Regions from separate parts of the Halomonas sp. DP4Y7-1 genome, predicted to be linked through region 1. Evidence: predicted binding sites of a transcription regulator. Region 1 holds the regulator's gene; each other region holds the start of a gene.
What was found. The regulator sigma-54, encoded in region 1, starts transcription at its own class of promoters, with help from an activator protein. The targets are predictions, from matches to a motif close to TGGCACNNNNNTTGCTNT.
Positions count from the first base shown of each region.

Region 2: glnA (glutamate--ammonia ligase) is a predicted target of sigma-54. The motif match lies at 2,983-3,000, and genes of this name have one in related genera.
Region 3: KUV72_RS17175 (urease accessory protein UreD) is a predicted target of sigma-54. The motif match lies at 3,219-3,236, and genes of this name have one in related genera.

Region 1 covers NZ_JAHVKS010000004.1:123,092-130,684, forward strand. Annotated here, with positions in the region: gene KUV72_RS09500 (4Fe-4S binding protein) at 1-305, shown strand, start outside; gene bioA (adenosylmethionine--8-amino-7-oxononanoate transaminase) at 333-1,607, opposite strand; gene KUV72_RS09510 (hypothetical protein) at 1,703-2,227, opposite strand; gene KUV72_RS09515 (HPr family phosphocarrier protein) at 2,291-2,560, opposite strand; gene rapZ (RNase adapter RapZ) at 2,563-3,444, opposite strand; gene ptsN (PTS IIA-like nitrogen regulatory protein PtsN) at 3,668-4,150, opposite strand; gene hpf (ribosome hibernation-promoting factor, HPF/YfiA family) at 4,157-4,465, opposite strand; gene KUV72_RS09535 (RNA polymerase factor sigma-54) at 4,646-6,058, opposite strand; gene lptB (LPS export ABC transporter ATP-binding protein) at 6,251-6,976, opposite strand; gene lptA (lipopolysaccharide transport periplasmic protein LptA) at 6,976-7,506, opposite strand; gene lptC (LPS export ABC transporter periplasmic protein LptC) at 7,551-7,593, opposite strand, start outside.
Region 2 covers NZ_JAHVKS010000008.1:43,049-50,641, forward strand. Annotated here, with positions in the region: gene glnL (nitrogen regulation protein NR(II)) at 1-159, opposite strand, end outside; gene KUV72_RS14985 (hypothetical protein) at 556-1,242, opposite strand; gene glnA (glutamate--ammonia ligase) at 1,394-2,800, opposite strand; gene KUV72_RS14995 (glycosyltransferase family 2 protein) at 3,314-3,832, shown strand; gene typA (translational GTPase TypA) at 4,369-6,195, shown strand; gene KUV72_RS15005 (hypothetical protein) at 6,444-6,749, shown strand; gene KUV72_RS15010 (sodium-dependent transporter) at 6,926-7,593, shown strand, end outside.
Region 3 covers NZ_JAHVKS010000010.1:96,381-103,973, reverse strand. Annotated here, with positions in the region: gene ureC (urease subunit alpha) at 1-1,432, opposite strand, end outside; gene KUV72_RS17185 (urease subunit beta) at 1,429-1,767, opposite strand; gene ureA (urease subunit gamma) at 1,858-2,160, opposite strand; gene KUV72_RS17175 (urease accessory protein UreD) at 2,218-3,153, opposite strand; gene KUV72_RS17170 (TolC family protein) at 3,591-4,952, shown strand; gene KUV72_RS17165 (efflux RND transporter periplasmic adaptor subunit) at 4,949-6,175, shown strand; gene KUV72_RS17160 (efflux RND transporter permease subunit) at 6,168-7,593, shown strand, end outside.

The DNA.
Region 1 (7,593 bases):
GGTGGTCCTGGCGGCGCCTGTGGCACCTGTCCTATGCGCTGATTCCTCTGGCCGGCGGAGGTGTGTTTCTGGGGCTGTCGATGACCACCCTGACGCTGCTGCGTGGGGATGGCTGGCAGCTGCTGTGGGCCGATGATGTGAGAGCGCTGCTGTTGACGCTTGTGGTGGTGGTCAGCGCTTGCTTGAGCTGGGGCCTGCTCGGACGTTACGTATCAGGCATGCGGCGTGGCCTGGCCATGGGGCTGATGGTGCTGGCCCAGGCGCCCGTGGTGGGCGCCTGGTGGTTGCTGTTCTGGGGCTGGTAATGCCGCTATCGCGGGAGTGCGACAGGACTAGGCGGCATCCAGGAAGGGCGCCTTCATGGCGTCGATGATCTGGCGCATCTCCTCGTCGGAGGTGATGTAGGCGGGCATGGTATAAAGCCATCGGCCGAAGGAACGCAGCCACACTCCGCGTGAGCGGGCGATGTCAGCCGCATGGGCAAGAGCGGAGGCATCGTGCACTTCGATGACTCCGGTAGCTCCCAGCACGCGCACGTCAGCGACAGCAGGATGCTGGCGCAGACTGTCGTCGCCGGCCAGCTCGCGGGTCAGGATGGCATTGAGGTGCGAGATCTTGCCCAGGTAGTCCTCCTCCTCGAACACTCGCAGGCTCTCCAGCGCAACCCGACAGGCCAGCGGGTTGCCCATGAAGGTGGGGCCATGCATGAAGGCATGCAGCTGGCTGTCACCGATGAAGGTGTCATGGACGCGGGTGGTGGCCAGGGTGGCGGCATGACCCAGGTAGCCGCCGGTCAAGCCTTTGGACAGCACCATGATGTCGGGCGTGATATCGGCATGGTCGGCGGCGAACATCTTGCCGGTGCGGCCAAAGCCGGTGGCGACTTCATCGAACACCAGCAGGACATCAAACTCGTCACACAGCGCTCGTGCGCCGCGCAGATAGTGCGGTGACGTCATGTTGAGACCACCCGCCGCCTGCAGCAGGGGTTCCATCAGCAGGGCGGCTATCTCGTGGTGGTGTTGCTCAAGCACGCTGCGTAGCGCCGCCAGATCCGCCTCGACCTGTTGCGCAGTGGCGCCGTAAGGCGCCTTGGGTGCCGGCGCGAAGTGGTGTTCGGGCAGGTAGCCGGCAAACAGCGAGTGCATGCCTTCCTCCGGGTCGCACACTGCCATGCAGCCGGCGGTGTCACCGTGGTAGGCCTTCATCAACGACAGCATCCGGCGCTTGCCCGAATGGCCGCGCAGATGGTGGTACTGGACGGCCATCTTCATGGCGACTTCCATGCCGACGGAACCGCTATCGGAGAAGAACACGTGCTCGAGTCCTTCGGGTGTGAGTCGCACCAGCTCCCGCGCCAGCTGATCGGCGGGATCGTGGGTCAGCCCGCCCAGCATGACATGGCACAGGGTGTCAGCTTGTTGCTTGATGGCGTCGACCAGGCGCGGATGACCGTAGCCATGAATCATGCACCACCATGAGCAGGTCGCATCGAGCAGAGATTCGCCGGTGTCCAGGGTGAAGCGGGTGCCGCGCCCGCCGACCACCCTGGGTGCGGCTGTTTGTGTCTTGAGGTGGGCGTAGGGGTGCCAGACGGGAGAGGGCATTTCGGCTCCTGAGGGCATAGTAAACCAAAAATATTTCCGAGAGTTTACCATTGCTCCCGCGGCTCCCACCAGCCGGGTAGGCTCCGTCAGGCCATTCAGGGATGCTGGGCGTCGACGCGCTTGAGGAAACGCTCGAACAGAAAGGACTCCTCGTTCTTGAGGGACCGGCTGAGGCAGTCGATGAACTCCCGGCGTGGATAGGTGAAGACGCGCGGGGCCTTGTAGGCATCCAGATCGATGGCGATGATCGTACCGTCGACCACCAGGAAGTTGTCGGTATGCAGGCCTCGACAGTGAATGCGGTCACGATACAGCGCTTCCAGGATGTCCAGGTAGCGCTCCTGCAAGGCGGGATCATCGAGTACTAGCTGTTTCAGCGCCACACCATGGACGTTGGCGGTGACCAGACGGTAGCGCTGAGCGTCAAGAATGGTGGGCGTGTCGATTCCCAGGCGCTCCAGGCGACGGGCTACGTAGCGAAAGTTGTGTCCCGGGTAGCGGCGAATGCCCAGGCGGTAGCGCCAGCGATCGCTCGCCTTGGGTGTGAAGGTCTTGATAAAGGCATCCTGGTCCGGGTCGTAGTGGACCTCGGTATACTTGCCAGTCTGGATAAGCTGCATGATGTCCTTTGAAGCGAGGCGAAATCGGAGGGTAGGGCAGGGTCAGCGCAGTGGCCGAGGGCCTCAGGCGTCTTCGTCGAAGCGTGCGACGAACAAGGCCTCAAGAGCGTCGAGCACTGCATCGGCGTCGGGACCTTCTGCTTCCAGGGTCAGCACGGTGCCGCAGGGGGCCGCCAGCATCAGCAGGGACATGATGTTGGCGGCATCCCCACAGCGCTGACCGTGGTGCACGGTCACGGAGGCGTCGAACGCCTGACAGCAGGTGACCAGGCGAGTGGCCGCCCGAGCGTGCAGCCCGCGGCGATTGGTAAGGGTCAGCTCGCGTCTGGCCACGCTCATTGTGCCCCGCTGTCCAGACGACGTTGCTGGCCAAGCTCGCGGTGGCGCAGGCGTATTCTCGGGTGGTCGTCGACCAGCGCCGCGGCGATGCTCTCGGCCAGATAGACCGAGCGATGCTGCCCCCCGGTGCAGCCTACGGCCACCGTCAGATAACTGCGCTGGCTGGCCTGATAGCGTGGCAGCCAGTTGCGCACCCAGGTCAGGATGTCGCGCTTCATGTCGGCGACGTCTTGATAGTGCTCAAGGAAGGCGATCACGCTTTGATCGCAGCCGTTGGCATCCCGCAGCGATGGCTCCCAGTAGGGGTTAGGCAGGCAGCGTGCGTCGAACACGATGTCGGCGTCAGGGGGCACGCCACGCTTGAAGCCAAAGGACTCGATGGTCAGGCTCAGCTGGCCGCTGCGATGATCGGCCACCTGCTCGGCGATGCGTGAACGCAGCTCATGTACGGACAGGCGGGAGCTGTCGATGATCAGATCTGCCAGGTCGCGAATGCCAGACAACGCCTTCTGCTCGGACTCGATGGCCTCGGCCAGGGTCATGTCGGTATTGCGGGTCAGCGGGTGACGGCGTCGAGTATGGGAATAGCGTTCCAGCAGAATCCGCGCGTCGCTGGTGAGATAGACGACCTGGCAGTCGATGGGACCTTGCTTCAGCGCCGTCAGCTGCGCGGGAAAACGCTCCAGCGCCTCGGGCAGATTGCGCGCATCGACACTGACGGCAATGCGCTGTGAATGTCCATTCTCCAGCTCTTCGACCAGTGACCCCAGCAGCGTCGCTGGCAAGTTGTCAATGGCATAGAAGCCCAGGTCTTCGAGAGCCTGAAGCGCCACGGACTTTCCCGAGCCAGAGCGACCACTGATGATCACGAGCTGCATGTCCTGTCTCCTTGGCAGGGGGCGATAAGAGGGCAGTAGGTGTCAGGCGGTCACCGCGCGGTGACAGCCAGATCACGCTCGATCAGAGCGTGCTATCTAGCTAGATGGTAATCAGCTAGAGGTTAATCAGCGAGGCCCCTGTTAGCGAGGCGCCATTCTTCTAGGCGCCAGGCAAGGCGTGCGCCATCAAGACATAGGATCAAGGCGCTTTCGGCGTGTGCCGTCAGGTCGTGGCGTCGCCGGGGGCTTGCTGGCGAATCGCTTCCTGCAAGCGCTCGTGCAGCTCGCGCTGGGACGTCGCGTGGCGCAGGCGATGTCGGGTATCGGCGTCATTCATGACCCCGGCCACCTGTCCCAGCAGGGCAAGGTGAGCATCATCCGCTTCCTCAGGCACCAGCAAGACAAATACCAGGTCCACCGGTTCGCCGTCGATGGCGTCGAAATCAATCGGCTCTGCCAGCTTGAGAAAGCCAGAGATAGGGGCCTTGCAGTGAGGGTTGCGAGCATGCGGAATGGCCACGCCATTGCCGATGCCGGTGCTACCCAGACGTTCGCGGCCGATCAGGCGACTGAAGACTTCCTGGCTATCCAGGCTTGGTGTGTTCTGCGCAATGAAGGTGCTGAAAAATTCCAGCACCCTCTTCTTGCTGCCCCCCGGGACGTCAAATAGCGTGCGCTCGGGGGGGAGAATGGCATCCAATGTCATGAGAGGTCAGCGAATTCCGGCGCCTTGGGCGCGGGCTTGGGATTTTTCCTTGTGCTTGACGAGCTGGCGGTCCAGCTTGTCGGCAAGGGCGTCGATGGCGGCGTACATGTCGCCGTCCTGGGCTTCTGCATGCAGGTCTGCACCGGCAGCGTGAAGCGTACAGGCAGCCTGTTGGCGCTCCTTCTCCACCGAGAGGGTGACCTGCACATTGGTGATGTTGTCGTAGTGGCGCTCCACACGGGCGAGCTTCTCTTGTACGTAGTCACGCAGGGGATCGGTCAATTCGACGTGGTGGCCGGTAATGTTGACTTGCATGACAAGGCTCCTTGCTCTTGCGGGTGGTAGCTCGATTGTAACCCTTTTTCCGATCCTGCAAACCCCCCTGCTTCTACGCATTAAGACGCAGATGTCGTGCGATATTTCAAGCGCTTGCGCTTTTCATGCAACTGCGCTACGCACTCTGCTCTTCGCCTGTCTCGAGCCTTCTGGCCGGGCTCAGCGCAGGCGCTTGCGCTCGCTTGAAGAGGGAATATTCATCGCTTCTCGATACTTGGCGACGGTGCGTCGGGCGACGTTGACACCGTCTTCGGCGAGCAGCTCCACCAATTTGCTGTCAGACAGCGGTTTGCGAGGCGGCTCCTGCTGGATCAGCGACTTGATCATGGCGCGTATGGCAGTGCTGGAATGGGCATCCCCATCCTGACCAACCTGGCTGGAAAAGAAATACTTGAGCTCGAACACTCCCCGTGGCGTATGCACGAATTTCTGGGTCGTCACCCGGGAGATGGTCGATTCGTGCATCTCGACCTTGGCCGCAATGTCTGCCAACACCAGCGGTTTCATGGCGGCTTCACCCTGCTCGAGGAAGTCGAGCTGCCGCTCCATGATTTCGCGTCCGACCCTCAACAGGGTGTCGTTGCGGCTTGCCAGGCTCTTGATCAGCCAGCGCGCCTCCTGCAGGTGGTCCTTCAGAAACTGGTTGTCCTGGCTCTTGTCGGCCCGTCGGATCAACGCCGCATAGTCGGGTTGAATGCGCAGGCGTGGCATCGCCTCAGGGTTCAGCTCGACGCGCCAGCCTTCTTCGGTGTGGCGGACCACCAGATCGGGAATGACATAGTCGTTGTCGCTGTCGCCGTACTGGCTGCCAGGCCTAGGGTCGAGGCCACGGATCAGTTCGATGACATCGTCCAGCTGCTCTTCGGTCAGGCTCAGGCGGCGCTTCAGCAGACGACGATCACCGCTGGCCAGCGCCTCGAGAAACTGGCGTACCAGTCTTCCCGCCTGGGGCAGAAGGGGGGTGTCACGGGGCAGGCTGTCCAGTTGCAGCTGCAGGCATTCGCGCAAATCTCGGGCAAATACACCGGTAGGTTCGAATTGCTGCAGCCTGGCCAGCACCGACGCCACGTCCTGCAGGGGCGGGGCAGCAGCGTCGTCATCGGCCAGGCCCTGGGCGATATCGTCAAGGTGTCCCACCAGGTAGCCATCGCCGTTGACCGCGTCAATCAGGCACTCTGCGATGCGCCTGTCATTATCATTGAGGTCCAGCAGGGCCAGCTGCCAGCTAAGGTGGCCATGCAGGGATTGCCCGCTGGCCTGGCGCTCGAAGTCTGGCGCCTCGGCGCTGCCGGCCGGGGCGGTGCCAAGGTCTTGATAGGTATCGGACCAGTCGCTGTCGACCGTTAGCTCGGAGGGGATCTCGTCGGCCCAGTCGTCGTCCTTGCTGTCCTTGACCTGCAGCTCGCCGAATTCATCCTCCAGCTCGAGCATCGGGTTGGCCTCGAGCGCCTGCTGGACTTCCTGGCGCAGGTCCAGCGTGGAAAGCTGGAGCAGGCCAATAGCCTGTTGCAGCTGAGGGGTCATGGTCAGCTGGGTGCCGATCTTCAGCTGCAGTGACGCCTTGAGGGCCATGATGTGACTTCCGTTCGTGGAGCTGAAAAGCCTTACCCTAACGGCGGGTCAGGTACCATGCAAGCTTCTTGCCAACTTGTGGGCAGGGGGTGGCGCGCAGGGCTTGCAGTGCCCCGCATGCGCGTCAGTGCAAGGTCGAGCGGGCGCCATGAAGACCCTGCCAACATAGCGGCCCGGCAGCGCCCGTGGTGGCTAAAGGCGAAAGTTTTCGCCGAGATAGACTTCCTTGACGCGCTGGTTGGCAAGGATCGACTCGGCACTGCCTTCGGCGATGATCTGGCCGTCGCCGACAATGTAGGCGCGGTCACAGATGTCCAGCGTCTCGCGCACGTTGTGGTCGGTGATCAAGACGCCGATGTCACGAGCCTTGAGCTGGCGAATGATCGACTTGATCTCGCCGACGGAGATCGGATCCACCCCGGCAAAGGGTTCGTCGAGCAGAATGAAGGCGGGTTCTGTGGCCAGGGCTCGGGCGATCTCGACCCGGCGTCTTTCCCCGCCGGACAGGCTCATGCCCGGGTTGTCGCGAATGTGGCTGACATGGAAGTCTTCGAGCAGTTGCTCAAGGCGCGCCTGGCGACCGTCCCGGTCGAGGTCCTTGCGGGTCTCGAGGATCGCCATGATGTTGTCGGCTACGGACAGCTTGCGGAAGATGGAGGCTTCCTGGGGCAGGTAGCCAATACCCGCCAGTGCCCGCTGGTGCATGGCCGCGCGGCTCAGGTCGTCATCGTCGATGCTGATGGTGCCAGCATCCGCCCTGACCAGTCCGACGATCATGTAGAAGGAGGTGGTCTTGCCTGCGCCGTTGGGGCCCAGCAGGCCCACAATGCTGCCCTGTTCGATGGACAGGCTGATGTCCTGGACGACGCGGCGCTTCTTGTAGCTCTTGGCCAGATGGCGAGCGTGGAGAGTCTTCATCAGTTTCCTTGGCTTTCCGGCTCGAGGGTCATGCGAATGCGCTGCTGGCCGTCGACACCCTGTGCGCTGGAGCGAGCCTGGACGACGCGGCGATCCAGAAAGTACTCCAGGTAGGCACCGTCGAAGGTGTCATTGGCCTTGTGCAATTCCGCCTGGTCGATGAGTTCCATGCGGCGCTCGGCAACATGGTAGACCACCTTCTTGCCCCAGCCCTTGACCACCGGCTCTTCCGGCGAAGGCTGCTGCTCCAGATAGGCACGGGAGCCAGTCGCCGTGGCGCGGGATAGCTGACCCTGGTCGTTGCGCTGAATTTCCACACGCTCACCGGTCAGCAGCATGCTGCCCTGCTGAATACGCACATCGCCGGTATATACCGCTGTGCCTGCGCGGTCATCCAGGTCCAGTTGGTCGGCCTCTACCTGAATGGGGGCGCTGCGGTCGCTTTCCAGCGCCAGGGTGACGGTGCTGGTGGCGACGCTCGTCAGGCCCAGGGCCAGGGCGAGCAGTAGCGCGGGACGGGGACGCATCATGGAAGTGACTCCTTGTTAGGGCTCGGGCTGAGTGTGGCTCTGGCTTATTGAGGCTCTGGCGGATGATAGCCGGTGACATTGTCGGTC
Region 2 (7,593 bases), on a different contig from region 1:
GTCTTCTCCGCCGACCCAATCTCCCAGCGGTACGCCGATCACTCGGGCAGCGCTGACAGCCAGCAGGGCTTCCGCTGCGGGATTCATCCACGTTGGACGCAAGTCCTCATCAAGCAGTACAACCGCCGTGGTGAGGTGTTCGATGATGCCTGACGCCATGAGCGTATCCTGAGCAGATGAAGTCGTTCAGCCGAGCGTGAGGTGCACCCCCTGCGAGGCGCTGAAGGCGCCATCCCGAAGCAGGCGTCGTCAGCGAGTGCACTTCCTTAATGCAAGCAAGAAGCGGGCCAGACTCGCTTTCACCTAGACGATGACCACCGTGGTGCGCCGTGTACCCGCTGCCGTCCCACGGGGGAGCCTGGACACTCCTCCCCATGGACATGCTACTGCACCAAGCTGGTGCACTGCACTGGTTTAGGGCTTATGCCGAATGGGATTGGAGCCACACCAGCGGGCCACCCGGGACCGGCGTGACTCCGGCCAGATGTCTGAGCTGCCAGGGGGACAGGGGGACCAGGGGGAACGGGAACAAGGGAGACAGGGAGCATTCGCTATCTACGATGACGGCCCATGGCGGGAAGTCGCGGGCACCGCAACGCGGGCTCGCTGCACGTGCAGCACGACAGCGTCGCTGCGCTGGCGAACCTTGCGATCAGGGTCGATCACGACCAGGACGATGCGGTGCTCTCCCCGCTCGAGCTGAGTCAGGGTCAGTGGAGAATCCTCCGTCGTCACCAGCACGCCATCGACCTCAAGCCCCAGCACATAACCGGCGTCAAGAGGCGGGCTTACGGCCGCCGCGACCTCGAGGCTGCCGCCAGCGCCGCTGGGCAGCACGCTGCCAGATGCCGGACGGGCAATGGCCAGTACCTCCCGTGCCAGGTAGCCCGGCGCAGCAGCGCTGATATCCCCCGGCAGCTGGGACAGTGCCGGGGGCAGAGGAGCACTCGGCACATGGGAGAGCACCCCTGGCACGAAGCGCTCTCCACCTTCCAGCGGCCGATCGCTATAGGTGACGCCGCCATGACGTTCGACGCGACGATAGAGGGCATCGGCGGCACTCCCCTGGGAGCCATACAGCAGCAGTATCGTCAGCAGCAGGCCTCTCGATACTCGCCAAAGCCATATCCGCTCCCGCCATATCCACCCCCGCCACATCAGCTCCAACCGGCATCGCCGAGCCGGCAGGCGGCCCGACGGCTGTGGCGACATGGCCTGCCGGCAGCGCGGTGGTAGCTTCACGGTGGCTCCTTGATGGGGGTGTCTTGGCAAGCATGCGATGCCTGTCCTGCCAGGCCAAGGGCATCGCTTGCTCGAGGGCAAGGCCAGGCCAAAAAAAATCGGCCCCGCTCAAGGCGGGGCCGATACTCGACGAGGTGTCGTCGTCGCTGGATCAGCAGCTGTAGTACATGTCGAACTCGATCGGGTGCGTGGTCATGCGCAGGCGCTCCACGTCTTCGTTCTTGAGCTCAATGTAGGCATCGATCATGTCGTCGGTGAAGACACCACCTTCGGTCAGGAAGCTGCGGTCTTCATCGAGAGCCGCCAGCGCCTGGTCGAGGCTTTCCGCCACAGTCGGAATGGACTTGCCTTCTTCCGGCGGCAGGTCGTAGAGGTTCTTGTCCATGGCATCGCCAGGATGGATCTTGTTCTTGATGCCATCGATACCCGCCATCAGCATGGCCGCGAAGCACAGGTAGGGGTTGGCGGTCGGGTCAGGGAAACGCGCCTCGACACGCTTGCCCTTGGGGCTGGCGGTGTACGGAATACGGATCGACGCAGAGCGGTTACGGGCACTGTAGGCCAGCATGACCGGTGCTTCGAAGCCCGGCACCAGACGCTTGTACGAGTTGGTAGAAGCGTTGGTGAAGGCGTTCAGCGCACGTGCGTGCTTGATGATGCCGCCGATGTAGAACAGCGCCATTTCAGACAGGCCAGCGTACTGGTCGCCAGCAAACTGGTTCTGACCGTCCTTCCAGAAGGACTGGTGCACGTGCATGCCGCTGCCGTTGTCGCCGACCAGGGGCTTCGGCATGAAGGTGGCGGTCTTGCCGTAGGCGTGGGCCACATTGTGGATCACGTACTTCATTTCCTGAACTTCGTCGGCCTTCTTGACCAGGGTGTTGAAGGCTACGCCAATTTCGTTCTGGCCGGCGTTGGACACCTCATGGTGGTGCACCTCGACCTTCTGGCCGATGGCTTCCAGGGTGTTACACATGGCGCCGCGCATGTCATGGAAGCTGTCCACCGGGGGAACCGGGAAGTAGCCGCCCTTGACCCGAGGACGGTGGCCCAGGTTGCCGCCTTCGACGGCGCGGTCCGTTGACCAGGCACCCTCTTCGGAGGAAATCTTGTACATCGCACCTTCGATGTCGGCCTTCCAGTGCACTTCATCAAAGATGAAGAACTCGGGCTCGGGGCCGAAGAATGCAGTATCACCCAGGCCGGAAGACTGCAGGTAGGCCTCAGCGCGCTTGGCGATGGAACGCGGGTCGCGCTCGTAGCCCTGCATGGTAGCCGGCTCGATGATGTCGCAACGCAGAATCAGGGTCGCGTCTTCGGTGAAGGGGTCGAGGAAGCCGGTGCCGTCTTCCGGACGCAGAATCATGTCGGACTCGTTGATGCCCTTCCAGCCGTTGATGGAGGAGCCATCGAACATCTGGCCGTTCTCGAAGAATTCCTCGTCGACCTCGGAGGCCGGAATAGTGACGTGCTGTTCCTTGCCGCGGGTGTCGGTGAAACGCAGGTCAACCCACTTGACGTCATGTTCATTGATCAGGGCGAGAGTCTTGTCTGACATGTGGTCCTCCAGAGTGAAACTTGTTCGTGACTCGAGCATTGGGGCGACGGCACCAATCCCATGTCACCGACTTCGAATTGGGGGATGATCCAGGGAGCAAAAGGGGTACCGGGATCCTTTGTAGCACGCTCCCGGGACAGTTCCCATGGTGACGTGCTCGACACGATGACACTGTCAGAAACAATGCAGGTTGCGTGCCATCATTGCACCAGCATTGATCAAAAAAATCTCAACCCAATGTTTTTCATAGATTTTAAGTTCTCGCCACTGCTGCTCCAGCATAGCGCATTGGCTCACGGTCATCGCGTCAAAGACCCACTTGTGCACCAAAATGAAGCGCCGGAAACTTTTATGCACCAAAATAACCCTCAACCATCTCGACGCTGAAGTCTGCCGAGGCGATCGCTAGGGGTAAGGGGTCGCTGGAACCTTCTGCAACGCGCGGATACACTTCCTTACGTTTGTCGCCGACCCTCCCGTCACGGTCGGCGTCACCCGCCTCGGAGTGTCGTCGTGAATATCAGCCTGATCATCGATGCCCGCCTGACCGGCAAGGATTTGTCCTGCCGGCTGACGCAGGCACGCCAGCAGATTGCCCTGTTCCAGGGGCGCAGCGAGATCATAGTCATCGACGATGGTGGCATCACCTCTGAACAGCTCGGCGAGCACGCGAAAGACTATCGGCTGGTGCGCGTCCGTCCGGCGCCGATGGGGAGACGCTTCAACCTGGCAGCCTCTCACTGCAATGGGCGAATGCTCGGCTTCTGCCTGGGCCCACTGGACTCAGCCTGGGTAGAACGCATGATGGCCGCGGCTGCCGACGAATCACGCCCCATGGTCAGGCCATCTCGGCCTTGTCCGCTGGCCCTGTTCCAACTTCTGCGACAGACGCCCACACGGGCACTTGGCGTAGAGCGCAACTGGTTCGAGCGCCTGGGAGGCTTTGATCCATCGCTGGACCTGAGCGCCGTAGAAGACCTGGCCACGCGGCTCAAGGCCTGTCGGGCCAATGCGCTGGTACAGCGCGCCTGAGGGGCAGCTACTCAGCAGCCGCCGCGCAACGGCTGTTATGTCGTAGTTGGCCCATGCCATCCTGAGCATGCCTCTACTGCGGCCCTCATGCCATGGCCCTGATGCAGCGGCCCTGATGCAGCGGCTCCCATGCAGCAGCCCCGTACACTCCTGCCAAACGCCAGCCAGGGGCAGGCCCCTCAGCGACCCGCTGGATGACGCTGGTACTCATGTTGATAGAACACCGTCGTGGAGAGCCCTCTCATCAAGGCGTCACAAAGACGTAGTCATATAGACGTTGTTATGCCGTGGCGTCGAAAAACGCCGTCTCAAACAGGCGGACACACAAGAGATGGCACCTCAAGCCACTCCTTTCTTGTCGCCTTCTCGCGCAAAAACGCCTGAAAATGGGGCTTAACGCGTCAAGTCAGCGTCACGCAGGTGCTTGAAAGTTCAGTATCTTGAGAATTCACGGATAGATTGACCGCAACAATGCTGGTCGTTGTCATCACCCAGGCCCTATAATGCGGCCCCACTTTTTCCAGCAGGATCCCGTCGTGATCGAGAATCTTCGCAACATCGCCATCATCGCTCACGTCGACCACGGCAAAACCACCCTGGTCGACAAGCTGCTCAGCCAGTCCGGCACTCTGGACCGCAAGGCCGAGGGGCAGGAGCGCATCATGGACTCCAATGACCAGGAAAAGGAACGTGGCATCACGATCCTGGCCAAGAACACGGCGATCCGCTGGAGCTCTCCCGAGGGACAGGACTACCACATCAACATCGTGGACACCCCTGGACACGCTGACTTCGGCGGCGAAGTCGAGCGCGTCATGTCCATGGTGGACTCGGTCCTGCTGCTGGTCGATGCCGTTGACGGCCCGATGCCGCAGACTCGCTTCGTCACCCAGAAAGCCTTCGACCAGGGCCTGAAGCCGATCGTTGTCGTCAACAAGATCGACCGCCCCGGCGCACGTCCTGACTGGGTCATCGATCAGATCTTCGATCTGTTCGACAACTTGGGTGCCAGCGACGAGCAGCTCGACTTCCCGATCATCTACTGCTCGGCGCTCAACGGCATTGCCGGTCCGGAACCGGACCAGCTGGCCGAGGACATGACGCCGATGTTCCAGTCCATCGTCAACATCGTCGAGCCGCCCAAGGTTGAACTCGATGGCCCGCTGCAGATGCAGATTTCGGCCCTCGACTACTCCAGCTACGTCGGCGTCATCGGCCTTGGTCGCATCACCCGCGGCGCCATGTCACCGAACCAGCAGGTCGTGGTGATCAACAAGGAAGGCCAGACCCGCAAGGGCAAGATTGGCCAGGTCATGACTCACCTGGGCCTTGAGCGTGTCCAGACCGAGCAGGCCACCGCCGGCGACATCGTCTGCATCACCGGTATCGACGAACTGGCCATCTCCGACACCATCTGTGACGCGGCTGCGGTCGAGGCACTGCCGGCCCTGACGGTCGACGAGCCGACGGTCTCCATGACCTTCCAGGTCAACGACTCACCGTTTGCAGGCAAGGACGGCAAGTTCGTCACCAGCCGCAACATCAAGGATCGCCTGGACCAGGAGCTGATCCACAACGTCGCGCTGCGCGTCGAGCAGGGTGAATCACCGGAGAAGTTCATCGTTTCCGGTCGCGGCGAGCTGCACCTGTCGGTGCTGATCGAGAGCATGCGTCGCGAAGGCTTCGAGCTGGCCGTCGGTCGTCCTGAAGTCATCATCCGCGAGATCGATGGCGAAAAGCAGGAGCCCTACGAAGAAGTCATCATCGACTGCGAAGAGCAGCATCAGGGCGCCATCATGGAAGAGCTCGGCTACCGCAAGGGCGAGCTCAAGAACATGAATCCGGATGGCAAGGGCCGCGTGCGCCTTGACTTCATCATTCCGGCGCGCGGCTTGATCGGTTTCCGCGGTCAATTCCTGACCCTGACGTCAGGCACCGGCATCCTGACCAGCCGCTTCGATCATTACGGCCCGCTCAAGCCCGACGCCTCCATCGAGCGTCGCAACGGCGTGCTGGTGTCCATGGTACCGGGCAAGGCCCTCGCCTACGCCCTGTATGCGCTGCAGGAGCGCGGCAAGCTGATCATCGACCACGGCACCGAGGTCTATGAGGGCATGCTGGTCGGCATCAACAACCGTGCCAACGACATGGTGGTAAACCCGACCAAGGGCAAGAAGCTTGATAACATGCGCGCCTCCGGTAACGACGAGAACATCGTGCTGACTCCGCCGGTGCGCTTCACCCTGGAACAGGCCATCGAATTCCTCGATGACGACGAGCTGGTCGAGATCACCCCGAACCATATCCGTCTGCGCAAGAAGTTCCTGACAGAAAACGAACGCAAGCGCGCCAGCAAGAAGTAATCGCGCCACTTTCCGTTGCCTCGATGCCCGCCTTCTGGCGGGCATCGTCGTTTGTAGCGGGACATCCGCCATATTGCCGACTCGCCCCCCATGGAGCATTTATCAGCCTGGGCTTGATAAAGGAACTTCTCCGCCCATAAGCTGCCACAGGAGTATGGCTTCGGAGTAAGGGGTCCGTCGGCGACCCTGCCCCGACAGGTCTATGCTAAGGACAGAACATCATCTTTCGCGAACGAGGAGCCACGCGAATGCACAAGCATGTCGAATGGGATGATCCCGGCGCCGACAGCGTACAACGCTATTTTGCCGACAAGCCTGACGAGTACCCCACCGCCCACATCGGCAGCATCATTGCCGGCCGCTATCACGGATACTCGGTCAGGGTGAAAGTGGAAGCTCGGGTCGATGACGATACCGCGAGCATTGGCGACGTGGTGGCACTTATCTCGGTCAGAACCGGGGAGCGCACTCAGTCCATCGGCGACCTGTCGGTCGGTGATACGGTACGCCTGGGCGACGACCACCGCTCACTGGCGCCGCGAGTCGGCAGCTAAGGCCCCGACGGCTATCGTCGACGAGTTGGAAAGCCCGCCTCTATCACGCCCCACCAACGCCTGCTAAACGCACCCCCTCTAGTCAGGCATACGTTTGTATCGCAAAGTTGGCATGTGAGACCGGGCCATCGCCCGGTCAGTCCGACTGACAAGTCTGACATGTCGACGGATGCCCCATGAGCAGCGACAACATCTGGACCCACAAAGGCACCTTCCTGCTGGCCGCGGTTGGCTCAGCAGTGGGGCTTGGCAACCTCTGGCGCTTCCCTTATCTGGTGGGCGAGCACGGCGGCGGTGCCTTCCTGTTGGTGTACGCGCTGTGTGTGTTTGCCATCGGTGTGCCGATTCTGATCGCCGAGATCATGCTGGGCCGCAACAGCCGGCGCTGCCCGATCATGGGCATGCGCTTCCTGACACGCTGTCACAAGACCTCGAGGGCCTGGGAAATCATCGGTTGGCTGGGGGGTGTCTCGGCGCTGCTGATCCTCAGCTTCTACTCCGTCATCAGTGGCTGGGCGATCCACTACCTGGGAGAGATGCTGACGGGCTCGCTACGAGGTGCCGACGCAGCCACCCTCGCCAGTGACTTTGCCAGCCTGATCAGCTCACCGGTCAAGCTGACGCTCTATCACACGCTATTTCTGGTGATCTGCGCGTACATCGTGGCGCGCGGCGTCCACCGAGGCCTCGAAAGCGGCCTGCGCCTGCTGATGCCTACCTTGCTGGTGATCCTGCTGGTCGTGCTGTTCTATGCAGCGGCCACAGGCGACATGCTCGCTGCCAGCGACTTCCTGCTATCGTTCTCGCTCTCCGACCTGAGCCTGGAAGGCTGGCTGGTTGCACT
Region 3 (7,593 bases), on a different contig from region 1:
CGAACATCGGCCGATAGTGCACAGGCTGTGGCGTCGGAATCGAAGCGTTGGGGTCCCCCATGGGCGCCATGGCGATCATTCCGCCCTTGAGAACCAGAGCGGGCTTGACCCCGAAGAACGCCGGATCCCAGAGCACCAGATCCGCCAGCTTGCCCACCTCGACCGACCCAATTTCTTCGGCCATACCATGGGTGATTGCCGGATTGATGGTGTATTTGGCGATGTAGCGCCGAGCGCGAAGATTGTCTGCACCGCACGCCTCATCCTCGGGCAGCAACCCGCGCTGGACCTTCATCTTGTGGGCCGTCTGCCAGGTACGGCATACCACCTCGCCCACACGCCCCATGGCCTGGGAGTCAGAGGCGATCATCGAGATCACCCCCATGTCCTGCAGGATGTCTTCGGCTGCGATGGTCTCCCGACGAATACGCGAATCAGCAAAGGCCACGTCTTCGGGAATATTCGGGTCCAGGTGGTGGCACACCATCAACATGTCCAGGTGCTCATCGACGGTATTCACCGTGTAAGGCCTGGTGGGATTGGTCGAGGATGGCAGCACGTACTCTTTCGAGCAGGCGGTGATGATATCCGGCGCGTGCCCGCCACCCGCTCCCTCGGTGTGATAGGTGTGGATGCCCCGTTCCTTGAAGGCGGCCAGCGTATCCTCGACAAAACCCGACTCGTTGAGGGTGTCGGTGTGGATCGCGATCTGCACGTCATAGCGCTCGGCAACGCTTAGACAGGTGTCGATGGACGCAGGCGTGGTCCCCCAGTCTTCGTGCAGCTTGAGCCCCATGGCGCCTGCCTCGATCTGGGCTTCAAGCGCCTCGGGCAGGCTGGCGTTGCCCTTGCCCAGCAGGCCGATGTTCATCGGCAGGCTGTCGCAGGCCTTGAGCATGTGATGAATGTGCCAGGCGCCAGGCGTGCAGGTGGTGGCGTTGGAGCCGGTCGCAGGCCCGGTGCCACCTCCCAGCATGGTGGTGATGCCGCTGGCCAGGGCCTCATCCACCAATTGAGGACAAATGAAATGCACGTGGGCATCGATGGCACCCGCCGTAAGGATCTTGCCTTCCCCTGCGATGACCTCTGTCCCCGGCCCGATGACGATGGTGACATCCGGTTGGGTATCCGGATTACCGGCCTTGCCGATGGCAGCGATTCTGCCCGCCTGCAGCCCGACGTCGGCCTTGACGATGCCCCACCAGTCGAGAATCAGCGCGTTGGTGATCACCGTATCCATCACCGCCTCATCGACACGCTGGCTTTGCCCCATGCCATCACGGATCACCTTGCCACCGCCGAACTTGACCTCATCACCGTAGTGGGTCGCATCCTGCTCGACCTCGATCCACAGCTCGGTATCCCCCAGGCGCACCCGGTCGCCCACGGTGGGTCCGTAGATGTCGGCGTAGGCTTGACGACTGATCTTCATGACGGGTCTCCCTGAACATCCGATGCAGTATCCAAAGGCCCCATGACCTCGCCACGAAAGCCATAGATGTCACGAGTGCCGGCAAAGCTGACCAGGGTGACCTCACGGGTCTGGCCGGGCTCGAAACGCACGGCGCTGCCGGCAGCAACATCCAGCCTGAAGCCTCGAGCCTTGACGCGGTCAAACAAGAGCGCGGGATTGGTCTCGGCGAAATGGTAGTGCGAGCCGACCTGGATCGGCCGGTCGCCACGGTTGGCCACCTCGATGGTCACCCGCTCGCGCCCTTCACACAGTGCGATCTCGCCGTCCTTGAGTTGGTATTCTCCGGGTATCATGCCTCGCCCTCTGATGGTCCGTTGGCAACGACCTACTCCCATGTCGCTGCTGCAAGCCGCTGCGGCAGACGACACTGAGCAGGCATCCGTTCAGGTAATCGGATGATGGACGGTCACCAGCTTCGTGCCGTCAGGAAAGGTGGCTTCGACCTGAACTTCGTCGACCATGTCGGCAACGCCCTCCATGACATCGTCACGGCCCAGGATCTGTTTGCCGTAGCTCATCATCTCGGCGACGCTGCGCCCCTCACGGGCCCCCTCCATGATCTCGCAGCTGATCAACGCGACCGCCTCGGGATAGTTGAGCTTCAGGCCCTTGGCCCTTCGCCGTTCTGCTACCAACCCTGCGGTAAACAGCAGCAGCTTGTCCTTGTCTCTCGGTGTCAGCTCCATCGTTACTTCCTCAAGGTCAGACGACACGACGCTCGCTAGACGACGGTCGGCGTGGAGTCAGGTGAACCAGATGCGCGGCGGACAGGCCGTGCGCTCCAGCAACATCGGTCTTAGCAGTTTCCAGGCAGCCTCACACAGCGTCCAAGCTTCATGCCGCGAGTGCCCGAGATAGCGCAGCAGCAATACGCCGTCACGCAGAGTGACCGCCCATGGCTGTTGCATCATCGAGGGTGAAGACAGATCGACGACATCGTCGGTGCGTCCCTGTCGGCCCGCCAGCTGTTCACGCAGCACCTCTACCGCTGCCGCGCCATCGTCCAAGCCTACGGCCCAAAGGGTGGCCTGAACGCTGCAGCCACGCTGGCCCCAGGCGCCACTGAAGCGGCGGTGAAGCGGATCAAGTGGCTGACGCTCGATCCACAGCGGCTGGCCATCTCGGGCTAACCTGAAGCTCTGTTCCAGGTAGCCGCTGGCAAACGGCAGGTCACTGGCAGGCCGGCCCAGGGCGAGTACCTCCCAACCCAGGCAGCGCGCGTCCCCGTGCAACTCGATCTCGGTGGATTGGCGTCCACGAGAGCCATCGAAGGCAATGGTTTCCTGAGGCAGCCACTCGAGGCTGGCGCCGGGCTCGACCACCAGCCGGGTGCGCTGGGACCAGCTCACCTCGTTGCTGTCCGCCCGATACAGCTTGTTAGCGGCAGGGGTCGTGAGTAGTGCGCTGGCACCCCTTGCCACCCGTGCTTGAATGTCCAGCGCATCACCGCTGACCAGCCCGCCCGGTGGATGCAACAGGTAGACGTGGCAGGTGCCGTCGTGTCCTTCGGGGTAAAAGGGCCGCTGCACCCTCAAGGGGCCACGGTGATCCACTCGGTGTAATCGAGTCGCCGCACCATCATGGCGAAAGCCCAGTGACAGGCTCGCCTCCCAGCGCCGTCCCGCGTCGAAGCGATGGCCGTGCCGATCGGTCACATCCTGTAGTGTCTGCGCGCTCATGGTTCTCCCGGGCGATGGTTCGTGGTGACGCCGTCTGGCCACGCCACACAATACTGCCCGATGACGGTGCAATGGTCGTACCACCTCACCTATAAACCCTATCTTTTACTTTATTATCAATGACATATAATGCACCGAAAGTGCACCAAGAAGCCCTCTTAGCTATCTAAGGCACCAACTCGGTGCACCGCTAAGCGCATCCAGCATCATTTTGGTGCGCATGTCGCTATTGCTGTGGACCTCGTCGCCAGGACTGTGCAGCGTGGTCAGTTGTCTGCCCGAGACCTCACCCGCCCTTCCTGCCGCCCTTCTTCTACCTTCCCTTCACCGTCCTTCGATCGTCTTCCTGTCACGCCGCTTGCTACTGCCGTTAACCCTGCCTTAACCCCCCGCTTGGCTATGCTGCGCGCCTTCGAGAACCCAGGAGATCCATTATCATGGTTCGGGCCCCTTTCCCTGCCTTGCTGGCGGGCGTCCTGCTGTTGACGCTGGCTGGCTGCTCCATGATCGACGAGCCAACCTCCTACCCTGACAGGACCGACGCCTTGATCGCCCAGGTGCCGGACTGGTCGGCAGCTGTCGGCGGTAGCGACGTCGGCTCACTCAACGAGCTGATCGCGTCCGGTGCGCTCGATCAGCTCGTTGAAAAGGCGCTGCAGGCCAACCCCGGCCTGCAACAGACCCTGTTGACGCTGCGTATCCGCCAGACACAGCTGCGCCAGACCGGTGCTGACCGCCTGCCCGAGGTCGAAGCCGGCTTCAGCGCCAGTGACAGCGAAGACAGTGCCAGCACCTACAGCGGCTCAGTCACGGTCAGTTGGGAAGCCGATCTGTGGCAGAAGATTGCCGATCGCACCGCCGCCGCCGATCAGGACGTCGCACAACAGGCGGCCCTGTATCAGGCCGCCCGGGACACCTTGGCGGCCGACGTGATGACCAGCTGGCTTGCGCTGATCGCTCAGCGTCATGCCATCACCATCCAGCAGCAGCGCCTGTCCACCCTTGAAAGCAACGAGTCCCTGATCCTTGAGCGCTATCGCAGCGGGCTCGGCAGCCTCGAGGACCTGGACAGCGCGCGAAGCTCCACGGCCAGTGCCCGTGCCAGCCTGGTGGAGTATCAAGAGAGCCTGGCGCAGCAGCAGCGTGCACTGCAGACCCTGCTGGGCGAGATTCCCGATAGCGGCGAGGCGGTGGCCGACGACTATCCCGCGGTACTGACACCGCTGGCAGAGCTGCCAAGTCAGTCGCTGCGTCGCCGACCGGACCTGATCGCGGCCTACCACGCCATTCAGGCAGCCGACTATCGCACACACGCCGCCTACAAGGACCTGCTGCCAAGCATCAGCCTGCAGGCCGCCATCGAGGACGTGGCCGACTCGCCATCCCAGGCGCTGCTGGCCGATCCGGTGTGGTCGCTGCTGGGTCAACTGACGGCTCCGCTGTTCCAGGGAGGCGAGCTTCGCGCAGCCGCCGACGAAGCCGAACTGGAGACCGCGCAGGCCTACCAGGCGTACCGCGAGACCCTGCTCGAGGCGGTTGGCGAGGTGGAAGATGCCCTCGGGCTCGAGCGCTCGCTCGCCCTGCAACAGCAGCACATCGCCAATGCCCTGGACCGCCAGCAATCTACCCTGGCCCAGTACCAGTCGAGCTACCGCTCGGGGCTGGTCGACATCCTCGATCTGCTGTCGGTGCAACAGCAGACCTACGACCTCGAGGCGCAACTCGATGACCTCAACTATCAGCGCCTGGCCAATCGCATCGATCTCGGCCTGGCACTCGGACTGGGAGTGACCCCATGACACGTCGCTGGAGCAAAGCGCTGCCCCTGAGCCTGGCCCTCGCGGTACTGGCGGCGGTGGTGATTCATGTCGTCACGCCAGGTCAGGCACGAGGCCAGCACTCGCCACCCAGGCCTGGTGGCCAGCCGCAGGCCGATTCAGGCCAGGTGCAGGCAGGTCAGCAAGACCACCAGCAGACCCCCCAGCGCACCGAGGTGACGGTGGTCACTGCAGAGACCGCGGCCCACGCTGCCCGCATCAACGCCTACGGAGAAGCCAGTGCGCATTTCGAGCTGACCCTGAGCGCCGAGGTGTCCGGGCGCGTCGACGGCCTTGCCGACAACTTCGAGGGAGGTCTTCGTATCGGTAAGGGCGAACTGCTGGCCACCCTGGAGAACAGTGGTTACCAGGAGGCCCTGGCCGTCGCCCAATCGACGCTGGCCACTGCCGAGGTGAGCCTGCTGGAGGAACAACGCCAGGGAGAACAGTCCAGAATCGAGTGGCGCTCGTCGGGGCTCTCGGGCGAGCCTGACTCGCCGCTGGTACTTCGCGCCCCCCAGCTCGCCGCCGCGCAGGCGGCGGTCGATGAGGCCAAGGCGTCGCTGGCCGCCGCCCGCCAGGACCTCGACCAGACCCGCATCACCGCCCCCTTCGATGCCCTGATCACCGATCGCCACATCGCCCCGGGCAGTTTCGTGCAGTCTGGCACCGAGATCGCCACCCTGGTCAGCACCGACCGCATCGAGATCACCGTGAGTCTGTCCGCCGCGGAATGGGCGCAACTGCCGGACTCGGCCACGCTTGCCGGGGGTGACTGGCCCGTCACGCTGACCGATATCGAGAGCAGAGAGCAATGGACCGGCCAGGTCATCCGGGCGCATCAGCACCTGGACGCCACCAGCCGCCAGCGCTCGCTGGTGATCGCGGTTCAGGCCCCGTTCGACCAGACCCCCGCCCTGCTGCCCGGCACTTTCCTCGAGGCGAGCCTCAGCGGACGTACGCTCGATGGGTTGTGGCAGCTCCCCGCCACCGCCCTCGGCCAGTCCGGACAGCTCTGGTACGTCACCGACGATGACGCTCTGGCCAGCGTCTCGACCGCGGCCGTCTTCAGCGACGGTGCCACGATATACGTAAGACCGCCCGAGGCGATCGCTGATCAGCCGACCCGGGTGGTCGTGCAACCCCTGAGCAGCTACGTCCAGGGCATGCTGGTGACCACCGTGGAGGCCCGCCAGGATGTCTGACACGAGCCATCGCCAAGGCGTGATCGCCTGGTTTGCCCGCAACCCGGTCGCTGCCAATCTCTTGATGTTGCTGGTGATCGCGCTGGGCGTCAGCGCCCTTGGCACCCTCCAGAAAGAGGCCTTCCCGAGCACCGAACCCGACAGCCTGAGCATCTCGGTCAGCTACGACAGTGGCTCGGCAAGGCAGTCAGAAGAAGGACTCGCGATCAAGATCGAGGATGCGCTGGAAGGGGTCATCGGTATCGATTCGATCGTCAGCACCTCCACCACCAGTGGCACCACCGTGACCGTGGAGAAGACCTCCAACTACGACCTGGATACCCTGCTTAGAGACGTCAAGACCCAGGTGGACGCTATCTCCAACTTTCCGGCCGACGCCGACAATCCGGTCATCAGCAAGGCTGAGCGCGAGGAGCACTCGCTGTGGATTCAGCTCTATGGCGACGCTGACCGCGCCACCCTGCAACAGTTGGCCGACGACCTCAAGGCAGACCTGCTGGCCCATCAGGACGTCAGTCGTGTCTCGATCAGTGGCTGGCTCGATCCAATGATGGCCATCGAGATCGACGAGGGTCGCCTGGAAGCCTACGGCCTTTCGCTCACCGACGTGGAGGAAGCGGTCAATGCGAGCTCGACCAGCACTTCCAGCGCCGTATTGCGCAACGCCGATCTCTACCTGCAGCTCAAGGCGTCGCGCCAGGCCTACCTCAAGGATGAGTTCGCCGCCATTCCACTGATCACCACCGCCCAGGGCGATCAGATCCGCCTCGGTGATGTGGCCAGGATCCGCGACACCTTCGACGATACCACCTCCAGCCTGTCGCGCTTTGATGGCGAGGACAGCATCGCGTTACAGATCGTCACCACCGGCACCGATGACATTTCAGACTCGGTCATTGGCGCCCGCGACGTGATTCAGCAGTGGCGTGACGATGGGCTTCTGCCCCAGAACGTGCAGCTGGCCACCTGGTACGATCGCAGCACCTCGATCAACGAACGCCTGGCGCTGCTGATCGACAATGCGCTGTACGGAATTCTGCTGGTGTTTACCCTGCTGGCGCTGTTTCTCAACCTGAGGGTCGCGCTGTGGGTGGCCATGGGCCTCCCCTTTGTGTTCTGCGGTACGCTCTACTTCATGGGCGAGCCCCTGCTTGGGCTTACCCTCAATGAATTCACCACCTTTGGCTTCATCATGGCGCTGGGCATCGTGGTCGACGATGCCGTGGTCGTGGGCGAAAGCGTCTACGCCGAGCGCCGCGCCCATGGTGACACCCTGGACAACACCATTCGTGGCACCCTGCGCGTCGCGGTGCCCACCCTGTTTGGCGTGTTTACCACGGTGGTGGCCTTCTTTGCGCTCTCGCAGATAGAGGGCAGACTGGGCAAGCTCTACGCCCAATTCGCCGCCGTGGTCGGCC